DNA from 3 places in the Pseudocitrobacter corydidari genome. Region 3 is predicted to be linked to each of the others. Evidence: riboswitches for the same ligand, from Rfam matches in the RefSeq annotation. Region 3 holds a riboswitch; each other region holds the start of a gene.

Region 1 (2,197 bases), 2.0 Mb from region 3:
CGGGTCCAGTTGCGGCTGGCGCAAAAAGAACGCCAGCGCCGCGCCAATAATAAAACCACCGACCAGATTAACTACCAGCGTTCCCGGTGGCAGGCTGGGGAAAAGGCTGTTCAGTTTCATCGACAGCCACCAACGAATCACACACCCGGTAGAGCCGCCAATAATAACGGCCAGTAATGAACGATACATCACGCGCGTAAATCCTTATGCTAAATGTTTGATCAGCACATCCACCGTCAGATGGTTGATGTACTCAAGGGAGTGGGAGGCGAGCACGCCCAGCAGGCGATTGTGATGCCCGGCAATGACCAGGTCGATACGTCGGTCGCGAATGCAGGATTCGACATCTTCAAAGCGACGGGTGGTGACCAGCTCCAGCGTTTGTACCGGTAGGGAAACGGATTCTGCCAGCTCGCTCAACAGGGCTTTGGCCTGAATGACTTCCTGCGAAACCACATCATCCATCAGGCTGTCAGAGACATCATTGAGGGCACGATAATCGGTGCTGATATGCGCGATGGTTATCGTCATCGCGTTCTCCTGCGCCATTTTTGCGGCGTGCTCAAGCAGGGGAATGCCATCAAGGCTGTTGTTAATCAGCACCAGCGCATGGTTGTAAACAGGCATAAAAAAACCTCGTCAGGTTGCGAGGTATGAGCGGGTCTTCAAATGACAGACAGCCTGACATACCTCCATGTTAAGAGGGTATACCAGGCGTCATCAGCCCCAGCGGGGCGGTTGGGAAAGGTGGAACGCCATCACCTTTGTGAATAATTTTGGACCGATGATAGGGGGAATGCAAATGATTTGTGCGGCTTGCTTCCGCCCGGTACTTGCCGTAACCTGCTGCGATACACGAATTCGTTGTATCAATGACTCGGGGTGCCCTTCCTTCGTGAAGGCTGAGAAAAACCCGTACCACCTGATCTGGATAATGCCAGCGTAGGGAAGTCAGAGACCGTCAGGTCATTGCTTCTGGACGTTCTGGCAGGAGCAAACCATGCAAGCAGAGCCGCTTAGCCGCGCGCAAATCGCGCATTCGTTACATCTTTTTCGTCATCACGCCCCCCTTGTTCACTGCATGACTAACGACGTCGTGCAGACCTTCACCGCCAACGTACTGCTGGCGCTCGGCGCATCCCCCGCGATGGTGATTGATGCGCAGGAAGCCGCGCAGTTCTCTGGCATTGCCGATGCGTTATTGATAAACGTCGGCACGCTCACGCAGCCGCGCGCGCAGGCGATGAAAGCCGCCGCGCTAAGTGCGAACGCCGCAGGTAAGCCCTGGACTCTCGACCCTGTCGCCGTGGGCGCATTAACGCTGCGCACCGAGTTTTGCCACGACCTGTTGACCTTAAAACCCGCCGCCATTCGGGGGAATGCCTCTGAAATTATGGCGCTGGCGGGAATGAGCGCGGGCGGGCGCGGCGTGGACACCACTGATACCGCCGCTGCAGCACTTCCGGCGGCACAGGCTCTGGCGCGTCAAATCAATACCGTTGTGGCGGTGACGGGCGAAGTGGATTACATCACCGATGGACAACGCGTTGTCGCGGTAACGGGCGGCGACCCGTTGATGACCCGCGTGGTGGGCACCGGCTGTGCATTGTCGGCGGTGGTTGCGGCAAGCTGTGCGCTGCCGGGCGACAGGCTGGATAACGTCGCTTCTGCCTGTGCCTTTATGAAACTGGCCGGTGGTCGTGCGGCGGTCGATAACGGACCGGGCAGTTTTGTCCCGGCATTTCTAGATGCACTGTATGTACTTGATGGGGAGGCTCTGGCATGAAACGGATTAACGCATTAACCATTGCCGGTACCGATCCAAGCGGTGGCGCGGGCATTCAGGCGGATCTGAAAACCTTCTCAGCACTGGGCGCATACGGCTGTTCGGTGATCACCGCGCTGGTGGCGCAAAACACCCATGGCGTGCAGTCGGTCTATCGTATTGAACCGGATTTTGTCGCCGCGCAGCTGGATTCCGTGTTTAACGATGTGCGCATCGATACCACCAAAATCGGGATGCTGGCGGAAACCGATATCGTTGAAGCCGTGGCCGAACGTTTGCAGCGCCATCGGGTGGAAAATGTGGTGCTGGATACGGTCATGCTGGCCAAAAGCGGTGATGCGCTGCTCTCGCCCGCAGCGGTAGAAACCCTGCGTCAACGCCTGCTGCCGCAGGTCTCGTTAATTACGCCGA
Region 2 (2,197 bases), 2.2 Mb from region 3:
CTGTTCGTAGAGGGTTCGGGCGATGGCGGCGCGCTGGCGCATCCCGCCGGATAACGTCTGCGGCAGGGCGCGGCCATAACTGCTTAGCCCCACACGCTCAAGCAGCTCTTGTGCCCATTGGCGATCGGCTTTTTCTCCGCGTAAACGCGCGCCCAGGCAAACATTCTGTTCAATGGTTAACCACGGATAGAGCAGATCGCGCTGACCCATCCAGGCGATTCGGCCTGCAAGCGGGCGACCATGTTCATCCGTCACGCTACCCGATGTGGGGGCTGCCAGCCCGGCAACAATGCGCAGCAGGCTGGTTTTACCCGCACCGCTGGCCCCCAGCAAGGAGACGAAATGCCCTGCCGGGATAGTCACGTTCAGGTTCTCGAATATCGTCTTTTTGCCATAACGCAGCGTAAGGTCTGTCAGTCTGATCGCGGGGGATTCATTCACTGCCTTCATGATTTCGCGTTCAGCCCCATCTGCCAGAACGCGCCTTCCAGCCGGGTGGCGGTGGTGAAGATAGACGAAAGCTCAGCGATACGGCTTTCCCCACCGCGCTGAGCCGCCAGATTTTCAAATAGCGTCAAAGAGGCTTGCACACCTTCCAGATAGCCCTCATCGCCATAGTTACGGATCCACGCGGCGTAGGGATTACCCTCAAAGACGGTCGCCGGATCGTTGAGCAGACACAGACCGATTTCCGCATAGCCCGCCACGCATGGCATCAGGGCGGTGAGCAGGTCGAGCACGTCGCCAGAATGCCCCACATCCAGCACGTAACGGGTGTAGTTCACCGTTTCGGCGGCTTCTTCCACCTGCGTAACGTCGGATTCCGTTAATCCCCATTGCTGGCAGTAGCTGATATGCAGCGGCAGTTCGTTAAGAATCGCGTTCAGTGATGCCGTCGCCGCGCGCATCTCCGGCAGGTTTTGCAGTTTGCTCACCAGCAGCGCGTAGGCGCGGGCGAAGTGAACTAAAAACAGGTAATCCTGGGTGAGATATCGGCGGAACGCAGGTTCAGGCAGGGTACCATCGCCCAACTGCTGGACAAATTCATGGGCGACATAATCGTGCCAGTGGTGACCCGCAAGCGTGCGAAGGCGTCCGTAAAGACCAGTTTCAAACAGGGGTAAAGACATGGGACCTCCAGGAATAAAGTGGAGATCCGGGCGCAATGAGGGAAGAACAGGAATTGGCTGTGTAAATAGATGGCTAACCCGTCCCTTCGCTGGCATGACCCAGATCAGGTTCTAAGGGTTCGGCTTGCGCCATCTCAGCCCATTACTGGACACCCCTCGGACAGGAGGTTTTATACGATATTTTGTCTGTGAATACAACGAGGGGGGAACGCTTACCGGAATGACTTCCGGCAAGCGTGCTGCTATCAGGCTTTAGGAATACGTAAAGTCTGGCCGGGATAAATTTTATCCGGGTGAGAAAGCATCGGACGGTTGGCTTCAAAGATTTTGTTGTACAGATTGGCGTTGCCGTAAACGTTTTTGGAGATAGCGCTCAGCGTATCGCCGGATTTCACGGTGTAGTAGGTGGCTTCATCCGCGCTATCGGCAGCGGTAATGTTATTCTCAACTTCACTGACTCCGGCAACGTTACCGACGGCGACCTGAATTTTCTCTTTCTCTTCCTGGGTTAGCCCGTCACCAGTGACGCTGGCTTTCCCGTCGACGACCGTCACCTGAACTTTATCCGCACCGGGAATATTGAGTTTCTTTAAATGCTCGGTGATTTTTTCGCCCTGGTCCTGATGCGAATCCGTCAGTTTGTCCCACAGTTTTTCACCTGCTTCTTTCACGAAGTTAAACAGTCCCATATCCGTTCTCCAGTAAAGAATGTCAGGGTAAGCATAGCAGATGAGGTGCGCTACGCCGGATTTGCGTAGCGCACAAAAGGCAGGATTAATGGCCCCAGCGAGTTTTCAGATAATTCACCGCCTGGCGAGTTTGCGGTTGGTTGAGGTTATCTTCCCGGAACAGAATCGTCCCGTTGATTTCCGGTATAGATTCATTGAGATCGATCTGCTTACTCAGCTCTGGTACGCCGCCATTCACCGCCCAGTCAGGTTCCTTTTTCGATGGTTCGCCCACTTTATACAGCGCCACGCCAATATACAGACGCGTTTTGGTCGGTTTCACCACATCCGCCCACCATTTTGCCAGCACATCATAACGCGCCGCATCGCGGGCAAACG
Region 3 (2,197 bases):
TACAGGGCGCGATCTGCGGATAGTAGCGTTGGCGGCAGTGGTCGCACAGCATCGCCCATTCGGTTTTACTGGGATGCATGGTATGCCCGCAGTAACCGCAGAATTTATGCGAACGATAAAACTCGGCCAGCTGCACGCCGCGCCCGGCAAGTTGAAAAAGCCCCACATCCTGGTCGAGAATTTGCCGCAGCGAGCCCATATCATGACGACGCTGTTGCTGAATCAGCCACACCGGCGAGCCCTGCCATTCACCAATCAGCAGCGCGCGTTGCCCCGCAAGATCGAAATTTCCCGCTTCGCCCCAGGGTAATTCTCCGCCCGGCAGCCATAATTTTTGTTCATGGCTGACAACCCACCAGCCGATGTCTAATTTTTCAATTATACGATCCATATCTATTGCACTACCTTTGCTTCACTGGCATGTTGTTTACATTGTCGTTACATCTTAGTGCGCAGTCTTTAAATCCACTTGTGCGGAGTCAATCACATGTTAAACCAGCTCGAAAGCCTGACGGAGCATGTTGGAGGCAGTAACAAACTGGTCGACCGATGGCTCAACATTCGCAAGCAATTGCTTATCGCATATTCCAACCTGATTGGGATTAAGCCTGGCAAAGAATCGTTTATACGGCTGAATGAAAAAGCACTGGATGATTTTTGTCAGCGACTGGTGGACTACCTCTCCTCCTGCCACTTCAGTATTTATGAACGCATTCTCCATAAATTGGAAGGTGACGCCGCGCTTTTAACCGCCACCAAAATTTGGCCCAAGCTGGAAGCCAACACCCAGTTGATCATGGACGCCTACGATTCCAGCTTGGAGACGGCCATCGATCACGATAATTGCTTTGAATTTCAACAAGCATTGTCGGATATTGGCGAAGCGCTGGAGGCACGTTTCGTGCTCGAAGATAAGCTTATTATGCTCGTGCTGGATGCAATGCATGAGAATGCCGGGATCAAACGTCCCGCTTGAGATTTTACGCATTAACGCGTAGTTTACATTCATCGTCCCATTTATGGGGCTACATCTTGTCGGAGTGCCACGTGTGAAAACACAGGCTGAGACCGTTAATTCGGGATCCGCGGAACCTGATCAGGCTAATACCTGCGAAGGGAACAAGAGTAATTCAGCTTTATGCCTCTGCCCTCACGGGCGCTGTGCATCCATTACTCCATCCGTCGTCTGACAAGCCATATCCTTTTTTATTTGGTATGCGCTATGTCTACAACAAAACTGACTCGCCGCGAACAACGCGAACAGGCTCAACGCTTTATTCATACTCTGGAAGGCACCGCTTTCCCTAACTCGCGCCGTATTTATCTCGCCGGTACACAGCCTGGCGTACGCGTGCCCATGCGCGAAATTCAGCTTAGCCCCACGTTCACTGGCGGCAGCGAGGATAATCCGCAGTACGAAGAGAACGAAGCAATTCCAGTGTATGACACCTCTGGCCCCTATGGCGATCCAGCCGAAAAAATCGATATCCGCCAGGGCCTGGCCAAACTGCGCCAGCCGTGGATTGACGCGCGCGCCGATAGCGAAACCTTAACGGCCCGCAGCTCCGCCTATACTCAGGCCCGCCTTGCGGACGACTTCCTCGACGAACTGCGCTTCAACAGCCTGCTGACGCCAAAACGCGCATTACCCGGCAAACGCGTCACCCAGCTGCACTATGCGCGACAGGGAACCATCACCCCGGAAATGGAATTTATCGCCCTGCGCGAAAACATGGGGCGCGAGCGTATTCGCAGCGAAGTATTGCGCCAGCAGCATCCGGGGCAAAGCTTCGACACACTGCTACCGCAAAACATCACGCCTGAGTTTGTCCGTGCCGAAGTGGCGGCAGGCCGGGCGATTATCCCGGCCAATATAAATCATCCGGAATCGGAACCGATGATCATCGGGCGTAACTTCCTGGTGAAGGTGAACGCCAATATTGGTAACTCCGCAGTGAGCTCCTCGATTGAAGAAGAGGTGGAAAAACTGGTGTGGGCGACGCGCTGGGGCGCCGACACGGTGATGGACCTCTCCACCGGGCGTTACATCCACGAAACCCGCGAGTGGATCCTGCGTAACAGCCCGGTACCGATCGGCACCGTGCCGATCTACCAGGCGCTGGAGAAGGTTAACGGGATCGCCGAGGATCTGAGCTGGGAAGCGTTCCGCGACACGTTGCTGGAACAGGCTGAACAG

What was found. A riboswitch is a leader RNA that binds a small molecule or an ion and turns the genes downstream of it on or off. The one in region 3 is predicted to bind thiamine pyrophosphate.
Region 1: it holds a riboswitch for thiamine pyrophosphate, as region 3 does, so the genes downstream of both, thiM (hydroxyethylthiazole kinase) here and thiC (phosphomethylpyrimidine synthase ThiC) in region 3, are expected to answer to the same signal.
Region 2: it holds a riboswitch for thiamine pyrophosphate, as region 3 does, so the genes downstream of both, tenA (thiaminase II) here and thiC (phosphomethylpyrimidine synthase ThiC) in region 3, are expected to answer to the same signal.

What each region holds. Positions count from the first base shown of each region.
Region 1 is NZ_CP087880.1:593,646-595,842, forward strand. It holds gene crcB (fluoride efflux transporter CrcB) at 1-189, opposite strand, end outside; gene G163CM_RS02655 (universal stress protein) at 205-627, opposite strand; fluoride riboswitch at 705-772, opposite strand; TPP riboswitch at 869-966, shown strand; gene thiM (hydroxyethylthiazole kinase) at 1,001-1,786, shown strand; gene thiD (bifunctional hydroxymethylpyrimidine kinase/phosphomethylpyrimidine kinase) at 1,783-2,197, shown strand, end outside.
Region 2 is NZ_CP087880.1:1,353,190-1,355,386, reverse strand. It holds gene G163CM_RS06230 (ABC transporter ATP-binding protein) at 1-450, opposite strand, end outside; gene tenA (thiaminase II) at 447-1,130, opposite strand; TPP riboswitch at 1,195-1,297, opposite strand; gene lysM (peptidoglycan-binding protein LysM) at 1,376-1,819, opposite strand; gene G163CM_RS06215 (glycoside hydrolase family 10-like protein) at 1,905-2,197, opposite strand, start outside.
Region 3 is NZ_CP087880.1:3,576,605-3,578,801, forward strand. It holds gene nudC (NAD(+) diphosphatase) at 1-391, opposite strand, end outside; gene G163CM_RS16625 (Rsd/AlgQ family anti-sigma factor) at 488-976, shown strand; TPP riboswitch at 1,027-1,136, shown strand; gene thiC (phosphomethylpyrimidine synthase ThiC) at 1,223-2,197, shown strand, end outside.